DNA from 2 places in the Carnobacterium alterfunditum DSM 5972 genome. Region 1 is predicted to be linked to the other one. Evidence: predicted binding sites of a transcription regulator. Region 1 holds the regulator's gene; the other holds the start of a gene.

Region 1 (8,443 bases):
TAGACTCTATAGATCGTTTTGATGTTGTTGTTTTCCCTGCTCCTGATGATCCTGAAAAACAATATATTAAACGAATCATAGGACTTCCAGGCGACACTATTCGTTATCAAGATGATGCTTTGTATATCAATGGAGAAAAAGTAGAGGAAGAGTATTTAAAAAGTTCTGTAGAAGAAATGTCTACGGGAGGCAACTTTACAGAAGACTTTTCACTAGCCTCTAAAACAGGTGAAGAAACGGTTCCTGAAGACAGTTATTTCGTGATGGGCGATAACCGTCAAAATTCAAAGGATAGTCGTGTTTTCGGATTTGTAGATGCTACTACCGTCAGCGGAACAGCCATTCTTCGTATTTGGCCGCTTGAAGAATTTGGTACAATAGAAAATGATTAAAAAGGAAATAAGAAAAAGACTATAAGCAAGCTGTTCTTTTTTTGTGTAAATAGAAAGGTGAAAAAATATGAATATTCAATGGTTTCCAGGACATATGGCAAAAGCGAGACGCCAAGTAACAGAAAAAATAAAACTAGTAGATATTGTGTTTGAACTCGTTGATGCAAGAATTCCACTATCAAGCCGCAATCCAATATTAGATGAAATAATTGGAGAAAAACCTAGGGTCATTATTTTAAATAAAAGTGATTTAGCTGATCCTATTCAAACAAAAAAATGGGTAGCTTATTTTAATGAACAAGGAATAGCAGCAGTCCCTATTGTTGCGCAAGAAGGTAAGGGCATGAAACAACTTATGGAAAAAGCAAAAGAAATTTTGCAACCAAAATTTGATCGAAGAGCTGCTAAAGGAATTAAGCCTCGTGCAATTCGAGCAATGAGTATTGGGATCCCTAACGTTGGGAAATCGACCTTAATTAATCGCTTTATAAAGAAAAATGTTGCGATAACAGGTAATAAACCCGGAGTGACAAAAGCACAACAATGGCTAAAACTAGGCAAAGAATTGGAATTACTCGATACTCCAGGTATTCTTTGGCCAAAATTTGAAGACCCAGCAGTCGGAGAAAAATTAGCGTTGACAGGTGCAATCAAAGATACTATTTTGCAGATGGATGAAATTGCGATGTATGGAATAGGCATAATGAAAACTTATTATCCAGAAACATTTGCTAAACGATTCCTTTTAACTAAAGAAGAATTAGAATTAGGAACACCTGAACTGCTAATGCTGATCAGTGAACGAAGAGGTTTTCGAGAGGACTACAGCCGTGCAGCAGAAATGTTGATCTATGAAATTAGAAGTGGTAAAGCAGGACGATTCACGCTAGATATTGCTCCGGTTTCTTTACCTAAAGAATAGGAGAACGAGAGTGGAAAAACCAATAACTATTGCGGCAATAAAAGATCTTTTGACATCAATTACAAACCCAGCTGATGAACGATTGGTCCAGATCAAAAATGATTCACGTAAAGGTGCTATAAATGCTTATAATGCTTGGGAAAATCGGTTGAAAAAGCAGCAATCGATTCTTGAAAAACAACAAGAGATGCTTCAAATCGAGCACTATTTTTGGGGAAAAGGGACCCAGTATATTGCTGGAATCGATGAAGTAGGAAGAGGGCCATTAGCTGGACCTGTTGTGGCAGCTGCTGTTATATTGCCGATTGATTTTGCTGTGTTAGGGATCAATGATTCCAAGCAATTATCTAGTGCAAAACGAGAATCATTATTCGACCAAATCCAAGAATCAGCGATAGCTATTGGTGTTGGGATAAAAGACCATCAAGTGGTTGATGAAGTAAATATATACCAGGCAACTAAATTAGCAATGATCGAGGCTGTACAACAATTACCTAAACAGCCAGAACAACTGTTGATCGATGCCATGCATTTGCCTGTTAGTATACCCCAAGAAAGTTTTATTAAAGGAGACGCCAAAAGTTTGTCTATTGCTGCAGCCAGTATTATTGCTAAAGTAACAAGGGACAGAATGATGGCTGACTATGATGAATTATATCCTGGATACGGTTTTTCTAAAAATGCTGGTTATGGAACTAAAGTTCATTTAGAAGGTTTACAAAAACATGGCGCATGCCCAATTCATAGGAAAACATTCGCCCCTGTAAAAAATATATTGAAGTAAATAAAACTTTTAAAGTTACCAAGAATATAAAAAAAACGAATGAACAGGAGTTTGCTCCTGTCCATTCGTTTTTTATTATTGGATATGGCTACGATATAGGCCAATGACTTTGCCTAAAATAATAACCTCATTAAGTAGGATAGGGCTCATTGTGTCATTTTCAGGTTGTAGTCGATAATGATCTTCTTCTTTGTAAAATCTTTTACAAGTCGCTTCATCGTCAACAGTCATAGCTATGACAATATCGCCATTATTAGCAGTGCCCTGTTTACGAATAATAACCTCATCGCCATCAAAAATACCTGCGTTGATCATGCTTTCTCCTCGAATAGTCAACATAAACAATGATTCATTTTCAAATTGTAAGTTTGGAGGAAGAGGGAAATAATCTGTTGCTTCCTCTACCGCTAATATTGGTTCGCCAGCTGTTACAGTTCCTAATAAAGGAATTTTATCTAACGCAATGCCCAATTTAGTTAAACCTGATGCTGTTAATTCAATTGCTCGCGGTTTACTAGGATCCCGTTGGATATAACCATTTTTTTCTAAGCGGGAAAGATGGCCATGAACTGTTGAGGTAGAAGATAATGAGACAGCCGTTCCGATTTCTCTAACAGTTGGAGGATAACCTTTTAATTTAACTTGATTATATATATATTGCAAGACTTCGACTTGTCTTGATTCCGGATTTTTACCCATGATAGATACAAACACCTCGTTTCTTTTTTTATCATTTTAAGATTACCATATATGGCACAACAAATCAAACAAACGTTCGTAGCTAAAGATGATAAAAGAATGTTTTTTTTAAAGAAGTTTGTTATAGTTGAACAAGAAAATAAAAATAATGTTGGAGTGATTAAATGTTGCCAAAAGAACAAATTGAAAGAATAAATGCTTTAGCTAATAAATCGAAAACAAAAGGCTTAACTATACAAGAACAAGTGGAACAAAAGAAATTGAGAGATGCTTACATTGAAGCCTTTAGGGGTGGAATGAAAAAAACAATTGAGGGTGTAAAAATAGTCGATGAAGAAGGTACTGATGTAACTCCGGAAAAATTGAAAGAAATACAAAAAAATAAAGGCCTACATGGGAGATAAAAAAGTTGTTCGTCAGTGTGGTGAGCAACAAATTATCCCAATTAGTACCATTCGCTCCGTGAAAGCGTTGCACTTGGAGTGAAATAATAGTAAACTAATAGGGTACTATAAGATAGTTCAAATTGAAAGGATGATTTTTTTGTTTGATAACGTAGACCAATTAGCAGTAAATACAATAAGAACACTAAGTATGGATGGCATACAAAAAGCCAACTCCGGACACCCAGGTTTACCTATGGGAGCTGCTCCAATGGCTTACACATTGTGGACAAAACAATTAAAAGTGAATCCAAAAAGCTCAAAATGGTTCGATCGTGACCGTTTTGTATTATCAGCTGGACATGGTTCAATGTTATTATACAGCTTGTTACACTTAGCTGGATATGACGTTAAAATAGATGATTTAAAACAATTTCGTCAATGGAACAGTAAAACACCTGGACATCCAGAAGTTAATCATACTGATGGAGTAGAAGCGACAACTGGCCCCTTAGGACAAGGAATCGCAAATGCTGTAGGTATGGCTATGGCAGAAGCTCATTTAGCTGCTACTTATAATAAAAAGGGACACTCAATTGTTGATCACCATACATATGCTTTGTGTGGAGATGGCGATTTAATGGAAGGCGTTTCAGCTGAAGCTGCTAGTTTAGCTGCTCATTTGGGACTTGGAAAATTGGTTGTTCTGTATGATTCAAATGACATCTCTTTAGATGGACCAACATCTAAATCCTTCACTGAAAATGTAGGAAAACGTTTTGAAGCTTATGGTTGGCAACATATTCTTGTAAAAGATGGCAATGATCTAGATGAGATCAACACAGCCATTGAAGCTGCAAAAACTGAAACAGAAAAACCTACTTTGATCGAAGTTAAAACTATTATTGGATTTGGTGCTCCTAATGCGGGAACACATAAAGTTCATGGTGCACCACTTGGAGCAGAAGGAATTGAAGCTGCTAAAAAAGCATACGGATGGGAAGGCGAAGATTTCTTTGTTCCTACTGAAGTAGCTGACCGTTTTAAAGAAACAATGATCGAAAAAGGCGCTAAAGCTGAAGAAGAATGGAAAGCAGCTTTTGAAGCTTACCGTACTGATTATCCAGCACTAGCAGAACAATTTGAATTAGCTTTAAGCAATGAATTACCAGCTGATTGGGATGCTGAATTACCATCTTATGATGTTGAAGATAATGCATTAGCTTCTCGTGTTACAGGTAGCCAAGCGTTGAATGCTATCGCTAAAAAAGTTCCTTATTTCTGGGGCGGATCTGCCGATTTATCTTCATCTAATAATACAATGATAGCAGACGTTAAAGATTTTAAAGCTGGCCAATATGAGGGAAGAAATATTTGGTATGGCGTTCGCGAATTTGGTATGGCAGCTGCTATGAACGGAATCGTCTTGCATGGTGGTACTAGAACTTATGCTGGGACATTCTTCGTATTTACTGATTACCTGCGTGCTGCCGTTCGTTTAGCAGCTATTTCTAATTTGCCTGTAACCTATGTGTTCACACATGATTCAGTTGCAGTTGGGGAAGATGGTCCTACTCATGAACCAGTTGAACAATTATCTAGTTTACGTGGTATGCCTAACCTATCGATCATCCGTCCAGCAGATGGAAATGAAGTTGTCGCTGCTTGGGAATTAGCCGTAACATCAAATGATCACCCAACAATGTTAGTCTTATCTCGTCAAAACTTACCTGTACTGCCGGGAACTAAAACTGGAGCGCGTACGAATGTTGCTAAGGGAGCCTATGTTATTTCAGCTCAAGCTGGCGAAAAACCAGAAGGTATTTTATTGGCATCTGGTTCAGAAGTTGCTTTAGCTATTGAAGCTCAAAAAGCTTTGAAAGAAAGCGGACAAGATGTTTCAGTTGTTTCGGTCCCAAGTTTTGATCTATTCGAAAAACAAGATCCAGCATACAAAGAAAGTGTTTTACCAAAAGAAATTCGTAAACGTGTGTCTATTGAAATGGGAGCGACATTTGGCTGGGAGCGTTATGTTGGCCTAGATGGAGCTACAATAGGTATCGATAAATATGGTGCAAGTGCACCCGGAGCAACCGTTATTAAAAATTATGGTTTTACAGTCGAAAATGTCGTAGAAACATTTAATAACTTATAAAATAGGGCCCTGTAAGTTGAAATTTTTACTTACAGGGCTTTCTTTTGTTTATATTTGTCATGAATTATGACTTTTTAGTGTAAGAAATAGAATTTTAGTTTATTTTTTTACTATTATTTAGTACAATTAAGTCTTGAGAGGTTTGAAAGGAGTGAATAAAAAATGAATTTAGGTCTTGCTATTTTTTTAATTATTTTAGCTTTGGTTGGTGGAGCTGTCGGTGGATTCTTCATCGCTAGAAGATACATGATGGATTATTTCAAAAAAAATCCACCTGTTGACGAAAATATGTTGCGTATGTTAATGATGCAAATGGGACAAAAACCATCAGAGAAGAAAATTAAACAAATGATGTCGTCAATGAAAACACAAACGACAAAAACGAATAAAAAAAAATAAGCGTACATCAAAGCTTATGATAAAAAATTGTGAGCAGGTGATTATCTGCTCGCAATTTTTTGGTTAAATAGGAGCAATCAAAGAAGTGGGGAAAAGATAAAAAAAGATCAAAAATCAGCTTTTTTAAAACAATAGATGAAAGCGCTTGTTAATGAAGACACAGCTATAAGGACTGCAGATGTAGTGTTAGCTGGAAATTGTCCTTGATTGCTTTAATTCAATTGTTATATCTCTTGTTTTAGATTTTAAGCTGTGCCAACAGTCCAAAAGAAAATAAGTGGCAATTTTAGTATAAATGATCGAGGCCAATGGAGTATCTTAGAGTTAAAGGATTTAGTAATAAAAAAACAATCCGAAAATTGATATCCACTATGACAGGCGTGGATTATAAAATAAACGTCTCAATTAATAAAAAGAAAGCAAAAGTCGCTAACGACTTTTGCTTTCTTTTTATTTCATATTAGGGTAATCGTACTTAAATGAAGGATCTATTTCTAAATCTAATTGATCAAAGGCTTGTTGAATCTGTTTGTCGATCAAAGCTAAATTTTCTTTTGAAAGTTTAATTTTAGGATCTATATTGATTGGATCACCAAAACGAATCGTTACTTTTTTTCGTTTTAAAATTCCGCCTAACTTCGTAGGTCCTTGATAAACGGCTGGAACGATCGGAACACCGCTTAATTTAGCAATCGTGGCTGCTCCACCTTTTATTTCGTTAGAATGTCTTGTTCCAGTTGGAAAAATCATTAAACTTAAATGTCCGTTCTTCAGGATTTTAACAGGTGTTTTAATAGCACTGGGTCCTGGATTAGCACGATCTACCGGAAAGGCGTTTGCATGTCTAATGAACCAACTTAGGATAGGATTTTGGAACAGCTCTTTTTTTGCCATAAATGTAAATTGTTTAGGACTAGCAGCTATAGCTAAATACACAGGGTCGATCCAAGTTCTATGCGGTGCTACTAAGATATAAGATGTATCAGTTGGCAGCTTGTTACGATTTTCGTAATGTGCATTGCCATTTAAAATAGCTAATAAAAAGCGTAAAGTACCACGTAAAATTTTATAAAACAAATTCATTCAACCTCTCATTAGTTCGTTTTTCTGGAGCATTTTTATAATAATAGTATGATTCATATCTGGTATTTTAGCAAGTTATTTCTGATCTATCAAATACAGAAAAGAAATAAGGAGAAAACTTGCAGGAATGAAACGACATAATCGATTAGGTTTAAAAGAAAAATTTTCTTTTTTAGCTATAATGACGTACAATAGAGAGATAGAAAAAAACGTGCTTTTAAAAAAAAAAATTATAAAAAGCAAGAAAGTAGGGGAATGTTGAATGAAATGGAGTATACCAGAACGCGTTATTGAGCAAGGAAGAGAATATGTTGCAGAAAAACGCGTCCTTTCAGTCAACTCATTTTTAGATAAGAAAATATGGTCTGCCGAAGTTATGGGGAGTGATATTTTTCATGTTGAATTAGATGGTTCTACAAAAGAAGATGATTTTTGTGAATGTCTTTATTGGAAAAATCACGGATACTGTAAACATACAGTTGCTGTTGAGTTGGAGTTGAGAGATAGAAAAATTAGTCGGGTCATGACAGCTGAAAATGCTAAACAAGTTGCTGTTGATTCTCCAAATCCAGGCCAGGAACTAACGGAATCATTTACTCGTATATTTTTGAATGAAAACAGAAAAAAAACGACTGTTTCTAAACAAAAACAGTCATTGAAATTAGAATACAGAGTTGAAATCAAACCAATGACTACAGCGCTCATAAGATCTTCATTTGACGTGTTTGCTCTTAGTCTTAAAGCCGGAATAGATAAGATGTATATCGTAAAAGATTTACCTTTATTTTTAGAAAGCTTTATCAAAAAAGAAACTATTGAGTTGAAATCGGGTCAAGAAATCAATTTTAAAGATATTTCTATTGAACAAGAAGACAGTGAGATTCTGGCAGATTTGTATAAGCAACATAGATCTATCCAATTGATTTCTGGAGAGCATAAAGATGCAAAATCTCTGTTAACAAATAACCGCTATTTGGTCCTAATGACTGCTTTAGCAGAAGAAACTATCCAAAAGCTGCAAGATAGTGGAAATTTACAATTTGCTGCAAAAACAATCACTTATAAGTCAATGATGTTTGTAGAAGAAAAAATGCCTTTTTCTTTTGATATCTCACAAAAAAGCGGCACTGTCACTTTATCTATAACCAGTTTAGCAGATAGTCATTTGAAAGAATACGATTGGTTTGTTTCTGACAATATCGTTTTTAAACCTTCTCTAGAACAGATGCGTGCATATCGTCCGCTGCAACAATTTTTGCAACGGTATGATGGTGATAACATCACCATAGAATCTGCTGACATGCCTGATTTCACTGCGTATGTTATGCCATTGCTTGTGAAAATAGGGAACGTCTCTATTGATGATCAATTGAAAGAATCTTTTGTACAAGAACCCTTACTAACATCTGTTTATTTTGAGTACCATGATGAGGCAGTACACGCCACTGTTGAGTTCAATTATAAATATATGATCCTATCTACAGATCCTTCTAAAAATCAGCTGCCAGAAGAAGGCGTTCAAATTATTAGAGACAGTGAAAAAGAAATGAAAATCATTAATCAACTAACTGGATTTGATTACCACCGAACAGAAACTAATTATACTAAACGAATGGTTCGGGATGA
Region 2 (8,443 bases), 410 kb from region 1:
CATCCAGTTGTTGAAAAAGTACTAGGTCAGCAGACGTATGTACCAAACAGTGTTGAAATGAATCGAGAAAATGAGATCTTACTTATCACAGGACCTAATATGTCCGGTAAAAGTACGTATATGAGGCAACTAGCTTTAACGGTTATCATGGCTCAGATGGGTTGTTTTGTCCCTGCTGATAAAGCATTAATACCGATATTCGATCAAATATTTACGCGTATTGGTGCAGCAGATGATTTGATTGCCGGACAAAGTACGTTTATGGTCGAAATGATGGAGGCGAATGAGGCTCTAAGATACGCTTCTAAAAATAGTTTGATTTTATTTGATGAAATAGGCCGTGGTACAGCAACCTATGATGGGATGGCTTTAGCGGAAGCAATCATTGAATACATTCATGAAAAGGTTCATGCGAAAACGTTATTTTCAACCCATTATCATGAATTAACGCTTCTGGATGAACGTTTGCCTCGTTTGAAAAATGTCCATGTTGGTGCAGTAGAAGAAGAGGGAGAGTTAGTTTTTTTACACAAAATGCTTCCTGGTCCTGCTGATAAAAGTTATGGGATACAAGTAGCTAAACTGGCTGGCCTTCCAGACGAATTATTGTCACGCGCAACTGTTATATTAGAAGAACTAGAACAAAAAGAAGAAATTGTGTTAAATCATATAGGTCAAATAGATCCGATTAGTGAAGTTCAAATTCCAAGCAAGATTTCACAAAAGGAAAAAAACAAAGCAATGGATGATGGTCAACTTTCCTTATTTGGGCTTCTTGAAGGTTCTGAGTCCGAAGTTGTTAAAGCGGTTCGGAAAATGAATCTATTAACGATGACGCCTTTAGAAGCAATGAATTGCATTAATGAGTGGCAACAAAAATTGAATTGATCTTAGTTAGTGGAAAGGAATGGAATAGATGGCAAAAATCCAAGAACTTTCAGATGTATTAGCCAATCAAATTGCAGCTGGAGAAGTAATTGAGCGCCCGGCTTCTGTAGTAAAAGAATTGATTGAAAATGCAATTGATGCAGAAAGCAGCCAGATTGACATTCTTATCGAAGAAGCTGGATTAAAAAAAATACAGATCATTGATAATGGAGTAGGTATTGAACCAGAAGAGGTTCAAAATGCGTTTAAGCGTCATGCAACCAGTAAGATTTATTCACGAGACGATCTTTTTCGGATCCGTACGCTAGGTTTTCGTGGTGAAGCTTTACCAAGTATTGCTTCTGTTTCAGAAGTTGTTTTAGAGACGTCAACTGGTGGAGAACGCGGGACGTATCTTTCTTTAAAAGGCGGAAAAATAATCGAAGAAAGACCAAATGAAGCAAGAAAAGGCAGCAAGATCACTATTGAAAATCTTTTTTTTAATACACCTGCACGTTTGAAATATGTAAAGAGTCTACAAGCAGAACTATCGAATGTAACAGATATAATAAATCGATTGGCTATCAGTCATCCTAAGATTGCTTTTCGTTTAATTAGCGATGGCAATCAACTTTTAAGAACAGCTGGTAACGGTGATTTAAAACAGACACTTGCAGGAATTTATGGAGTGGCTACAGCAAAAAAAATGAGAGAAATAAAAAAAGAAGATTTGGATTTTAGAGTATCTGGGTTCGTTTCATTACCAGAACTTACGAGAGCCAGCCGGAATTATATTTCAATTATTATTAATGGACGCTATATTAAAAATTATTTATTAAATAAAGCTATTATTTCAGGTTACCGATCTAAATTAATGGTTGGACGTTATCCAATCGTTGCTATTAAAATCGATATGGATCCTTTACTAGTAGATGTAAATGTTCATCCGACAAAGCAAGAAGTTCGGATCAGCAAGGAAAAAGAATTGATGCAACTGATAGAATCAGCAATCCAAGACTGTTTAAGTAAGGAACAATTGATTCCAGATGGGCTAGAAAATTTATCATTTAAAAAGAAAATAGATCTACCCATGGAAGAGAATGAGCAAACAACATTTAGGTTCCAGCAAGAAAGAACTCCTGAAAAAGAAAAAAGAGAATCTGAAAACTTTCAACCATTACCCGAATCCCATTATTCAAAGCAACAGCCTCTTTCTTTTGAAGGTGGAACGGATCATGAAATTAAAAAAGAACCCTTTTTATTGCAAGAAGAGCAAGAAGATACGCTTGTAGAGCTGCCGGAGAAAAATAAGAGCAGTGAGTTTCATGATGAAACAATTAGTGAATTAATCGATTACCATCAAGAGTCCCCTTTAAAGGCAGCGGATAAACTAATGAAGAAACAAGCAACAGTTGAAGAATCCATTGATCAATTTCCAACATTAGAATACGTTGGTCAAATGCACGGCACTTATTTATTTGCTCAAAATGAAAAAGGCTTGTATATTTTGGATCAGCATGCTGCTCAAGAACGAATAAAATACGAATATTTCCGGGAAAAAATCGGCGAGGTCAGCACTGACTTACAAGATTTATTGGTACCCATTATGTTGGATTATCCGAATAGTGATGCCATTAAAATCAAAGAAAATAACGATGCATTAGAAATGGTTGGTATTTTCTTAGAACCGTTTGGCCAAAATAGTTTTTTGTTGAGAAGTCATCCGGTATGGTTTAATCAGGGTGAAGAAGAAACGATTGTAAGCGAGATGATCGATTTACTGTTGGATCATGGAAGTGTGAGCGTTGCTAAATTTAGAGAAGCAACGGCAATAATGATGAGTTGCAAAGGGTCGATCAAAGCAAACCATTACCTTAATGATGCGGAAGCTAGAGCACTGCTAAAGGATCTGAAAAAGATGGAAAATCCTTATAACTGCCCACATGGAAGACCAGTGGTGATCCATTTCACCAATAAAGATATGGAGAAAATGTTCAAACGGATACAAGATCCGCATTGAATTACCTAAAACAAATTCAATAAATTGTAGCGATTCCTTAAAAAGTGTAAAATGTAAGTTAGATACAAAAAGGAGGATTTTCATGAATAGCTATGATAAAAACGAATTGAAAGATAAACTTACAGATATTCAATTTGAAGTGACTCAAAATGAAGCTACTGAACGTCCGTTTACAGGAGAGTATGACGATTTTTATGAAGACGGCATTTTTGTAGATGTTGTAAGTGGAAAACCGCTATTTTCTTCAAACGATAAATACGATGCAGGATGCGGTTGGCCATCTTTTACAAAACCGATAGAAGAAAAAGAAGTTATTGAAAAAGTGGATACTAAATTTGGTATGCGCCGTACTGAAGTGCGAAGCTCAGAATCGAATTCTCATCTAGGACATATTTTTACAGATGGCCCTCAAGATAAAGGCGGTCTACGTTACTGTGTTAATTCGGCAGCGTTAAGATTCGTACCTGTTGATAAGTTAGATGAAGAAGGTTATGGCAGTTACCGTAAATTATTTGTTTGATCTATTTTGTGAAGTTTTATAAGCACTCTCTAGCTGCATAAGCAGCTAAAGAGTGCTTATGATTTTTTTACATAGGCTTTTTTTGGCGGCAACTCCTTTTTTCTATACAAATGTGGTAAACTAAAAAGCGAACAGGTGTGCCTTTTTCCGCCTAGTAAAATGAGTGAATGAATGGAGAAAATAATATGTATGAATACATTAAGGGGATAGTAACATTTGTTAGTCCTGCGTATATCGTCCTTGAAACGAATGGAATAGGGTATCAATTGTTTATGGCTAATCCATTTCGTTTTTCGAGTAAATTAAACGAGGAAGTAACCATTTATATCCATCAAGCTGTTCGAGAAGATGCTATTACGTTATATGGTTTCAAGGATTACACTGAAAAACAATTGTATTTAAAGTTGCTTAGTGTTTCAGGAATAGGTCCAAAAAGCGGATTGGCTATTTTGGCAAATGATGATCATCAAGGTTTAGTACAAGCAATCGAAAATGAAGATGCAGCTTACTTAACTAAATTTCCAGGAGTAGGTAAAAAGACTGCTTCACAAATTGTATTAGATTTGAAAGGGAAGTTAGCTGATTTAACCCATACACAATCAGAAAATACGGTCGATTACCAACAAGAATTGGTTTTACCAACGAATTATAGTCATGTTACTGAAGCAATCGAGGCTTTAGAAGCGCTAGGGTACAGTGCAAAAGAAATCAAAAAAATCGAACCACAAATCCGTAAATTAAATAAAGAATCTACAGATGCTTATTTAAGAGAAGCATTAAGACTATTGATGAAGAAATAACCGATAAGTAAAATGAGAAAAGTGGTGAAAACAATGAATCCAGAAGAACGAATCATTTCCGGCGACAGCAGCACGACAGAAGAGATGTCATTAGAAAAATCGTTGCGTCCGCTTTATTTAAAAGAATATATTGGCCAAGAAAAAGTGAAAAAAGAATTGTCGATTTATATAGAAGCAGCAAATAATCGCGAAGAAGCCTTAGATCACGTTTTGCTTTACGGCCCTCCTGGATTAGGGAAAACAACTATGGCAATGGTTATTTCAAATGAAATGGATGTAGCTATACGAACGACTAGCGGCCCTGCGATCGAGAAAGCAGGAGACTTAGTTGCTCTTTTGAATGAACTAGAAGCGGGAGATGTCCTTTTTATCGATGAGATCCATCGGATGCCAAGACTTATTGAAGAGATGTTGTACTCTGCTATGGAAGATTATTTTGTGGATATCATCGTGGGACAAGGACCAACTGCACATCCTGTCCATTTTCCTTTACCACCATTTACTCTAGTGGGTGCAACTACAAGAGCAGGACTTTTATCAGCACCTTTGCGAGATCGTTTTGGGATCGTATCGCATATGGAATATTACACGGTAGAAGAATTGAGCGATATTGTTTTACGTTCAGCTGATATATTTAATACTGAAATAATCGAATCAGGTGCAATCGAAATAGCTAGACGCTCGAGGGGAACGCCTCGTGTAGCAAATCGTCTATTAAAACGTGTAAGAGATTATGCACAAGTAAGATCTAATGGTGTGATAAAAAAAGAAATAGCAGATGAGGCATTAGCTATGCTGCGAATCGATCAAGAAGGACTCGATTTCGTTGATCAAAAACTATTGAAAACGATGATTGAGAACTATAATGGCGGACCGGTTGGGCTGTCTACGATTGCAGCTAATATTGGAGAAGAAGTTGAAACGATTGAAGATATGGTTGAGCCTTTTTTACTGCAGGCAGGCTTTCTTCAACGCACACCCCGTGGAAGAATCGTAACCCGTTTAGGCTATGCTCATTTGGGTTACCCAATTACTTATACAGATTAGGAGTATGATTATGTTAACGACAAAAGATTTTGATTTTAATTTACCAGAAGAATTAATTGCTCAGACCCCTTTAGCAAATCGATCAAGTTCAAAACTATTAATTTTAGACAAAGAAATGGGTAAAGTAGAAGATAAGTACTTTACGGACATCCTTGATGAATTGAACAAAGGTGACGCATTAGTCATGAATGATACACGCGTGTTGCCTGCACGTTTGCATGGCATAAAACCAGAAACTGGTGCACATATTGAACTATTATTATTAAAAAACACAAAAAATGATCAATGGGAAACACTTGTTAAACCAGCTAAGAAAGCAACTGTAGGGACCGTTATTTCTTTTGGAGATGGAAGACTGACAGCTACAGTAACAGAAGAGTTAAATCATGGCGGAAGAATCGTTGATTTTTCTTATGAAGGTATCTTTTTAGAAGTTTTAGAGTCATTAGGTGAAATGCCACTCCCTCCTTATATCAAAGAAAGATTAGAAGATGGCGAACGGTACCAAACGGTTTACGCAAAAGAAAATGGTTCGGCAGCTGCACCGACAGCAGGGTTGCATTTTACTGAAGAATTATTAGAGCAGATCAAGTTAAAAGGTGTACAGTTGGTTTTCTTAACGTTACACGTGGGATTAGGTACATTTAGACCAGTTAGTGTTGATTCGCTTGAAGACCATGAAATGCATTCAGAATTTTATCGTTTAACAGAAGAATCAGCAGCTATTTTAACAGCTGTTCGAAATAATGGTGGGAGAATAGTTGCAGTTGGGACAACTTCTATTCGGACACTGGAAACGATTGGTACAAAGTTTAATGGCGAGATAAAGGCAGATAGCGGATGGACAAGTATTTTTATTTCACCGGGGTATACATTTAAAGTTGTTGATGCTTTTTCAACTAATTTTCATTTGCCAAAATCAACATTGGTGATGTTGATCAGTGCTTTTGCAGGAAGAGAAAATGTTTTATCAGCTTACCAGCATGCTATTGATAAAAGATACCGGTTTTTTAGCTTTGGAGATGCCATGTTTATCAAATAAATGACTTTATTCCCTTAAACAAAATAAAAAATAGAAGTTGGCTTTTTAGGCCAACTTCTATTGGTTTTTAGAGAGGATAGAAGCGAATCAGCGAATCGTTGAAACGAAACTTTTTACTTGAACTTCTTCTAAAAACGACATACAGCTTCTTTACTACTTTTTTAAAACTGTCTTTAAATTTGTTAACGGTACTAATTTGAAGCTGGTTTTTCAAATAAATGTGACAGTGAATCTGGTAACTCAAAACAGAATGTTGATTTTAAATGTTTTTTCTGAATCTAAACACTAAAGAAATTCGACTAATTCACTTCTATAAGCATCTCTCTATCCACCTATAATATACCACATTTAGAAAGCGGTTACCATTTATGTGTCTCGAAATTCAAAAAAAGTTTTATTTTCTAAAAATAGTGTGATAAACTATTATATTGAGTGAGCACGTACTTGATTTAAGAGATGTTGAATTTGGAGGTCTAAGTAAGTGGCAAACGTAAACGAGGAAGCTGTAACAAATACGCAACAACGAATTATTGACGCAGCGTTAGATTTAGTTTCACATGTGGGGTATAAAAGTACCACAACTAAAATGATTGCACAGAAAGCCGAAGTTAATGAAACAACCATTTTTAAAAATTTTCAGTCTAAACAAGTTTTGATGGACACAGCATTTAAACAGCATACTGTACAAATCACCAAAGAAGTAGATGAATTTTTTTCTCAAAGTTTTGAAAATACCACAGATTTAATGAATCAATCTGGACGATTTATTGCAACTATTTTTGATAAACATCGGCAAATTGTTATTGGGACTATTAAAGAGGTAGGAAATGAACAAACAAAAACGATTTTCACCTATAAACAAGAGTATATCCAACAACAACTGTGCAATAAGTTAAAAGAATGCTCAAATGACCATTCACTAACGGATCAACAGTATGAAACGATTGCTTTTATTTTTAATAGTGCGATCATGAGTCTTCTAGTTGATAAAGCCAGAAAAGAATATTCGGATGATGAACAATCTATGACGATCCACTTAGATGATGTGATCGAGTTGATATTAAAAACAGTGAGTTGATTTTATTGAACGTAATTAAACAACCAATTAAATAAATGGTTCTACATCAAATGGTGTAGACACTTCAAAATGAAAATTTCTTCTGGAATGGGAGGGTTTGCTTGTGGAGCCATTGAATCTTATCTATGGCCGCAAGCAAGTCTATTCCTCTAGAAATTTTGGGTAAGTAGTGCAATTAGATTAAATCTATCAACACTAAAAATTATAGATCCAAATAAATGAGTAACCTCAGTTGAACGAAAGTAGGAATGGAAGCATGACAGAACCAGCAATTAAATACCGATTAATAAAAAAAGAGAAACATACAGGCGCAAGACTTGGAGAAATTATTACTCCACATGGAACTTTTCAAACGCCTATGTTCATGCCGGTTGGCACGTTGGCAACGGTCAAAAGTATTGCACCAGAAGAGTTAGAGTCAATGGGAGCAGATATTATTTTAAGCAATACGTATCACTTATGGCTGCGCCCAGGTGAAGATATTGTAGAAGAAGCAGGCGGACTTCATAAGTTCATGAACTGGGATAAAGGTATTTTGACAGATTCAGGCGGATTCCAGGTATTTTCATTAAGTGATATGCGAAAAATTGAAGAAGAAGGTGTTCATTTTAGAAATCATTTGAATGGTTCTAAAATGTTCTTGTCACCAGAAAAAGCGATCAATATCCAAAATAAATTGGGTCCAGATATTATGATGAGTTTTGACGAGTGCCCACCTTTTGACGAGAGTTTTGATTATGTAAAAAAATCAGTTGAACGAACGAGTCGTTGGGCTGAACGAGGGTTAAAAGCTCATGGGAAACCAAATAGTCAAGGGCTATTTGGAATCATTCAAGGTGCTGGATTCAAGGAACTTCGTCAACAAAGCGCACGTGATTTAGTATCAATGGATTTCCCAGGTTATTCTATTGGAGGATTGTCTGTAGGAGAGCCCAAACAAAGCATGAATAGAGTATTAGAATACACGACACCTTTTATACCAGAAGACAAACCACGTTACTTGATGGGTGTAGGAACAGCTGATTCGCTGATCGATGGTGTTATTCGAGGAGTAGACATGTTTGATTGT

Evidence for each region. Region 1 encodes LexA, which represses DNA repair genes until DNA is damaged. Its sites were predicted from a motif close to CNAACANNTGTTNG; they were not measured.
Region 2: a site for LexA is predicted at 3,536-3,549, ahead of ruvA (Holliday junction branch migration protein RuvA). Genes of this name have one in related genera too.

What each region holds. Positions count from the first base shown of each region.
Region 1 is NZ_JQLG01000004.1:2,197,154-2,205,596, forward strand. It holds gene lepB (signal peptidase I) at 1-392, shown strand, start outside; gene ylqF (ribosome biogenesis GTPase YlqF) at 460-1,314, shown strand; gene BR50_RS10830 (ribonuclease HII) at 1,325-2,098, shown strand; gene lexA (transcriptional repressor LexA) at 2,174-2,797, opposite strand; gene BR50_RS10840 (DUF896 family protein) at 2,962-3,201, shown strand; gene tkt (transketolase) at 3,332-5,335, shown strand; gene BR50_RS10850 (YneF family protein) at 5,498-5,734, shown strand; gene BR50_RS10855 (lysophospholipid acyltransferase family protein) at 6,185-6,811, opposite strand; gene BR50_RS10860 (DEAD/DEAH box helicase) at 7,080-8,443, shown strand, end outside.
Region 2 is NZ_JQLG01000004.1:1,782,528-1,790,970, forward strand. It holds gene mutS (DNA mismatch repair protein MutS) at 1-888, shown strand, start outside; gene mutL (DNA mismatch repair endonuclease MutL) at 917-2,887, shown strand; gene msrB (peptide-methionine (R)-S-oxide reductase MsrB) at 2,970-3,407, shown strand; gene ruvA (Holliday junction branch migration protein RuvA) at 3,593-4,207, shown strand; gene ruvB (Holliday junction branch migration DNA helicase RuvB) at 4,241-5,254, shown strand; gene queA (tRNA preQ1(34) S-adenosylmethionine ribosyltransferase-isomerase QueA) at 5,265-6,296, shown strand; gene BR50_RS08910 (TetR/AcrR family transcriptional regulator) at 6,778-7,374, shown strand; gene tgt (tRNA guanosine(34) transglycosylase Tgt) at 7,631-8,443, shown strand, end outside.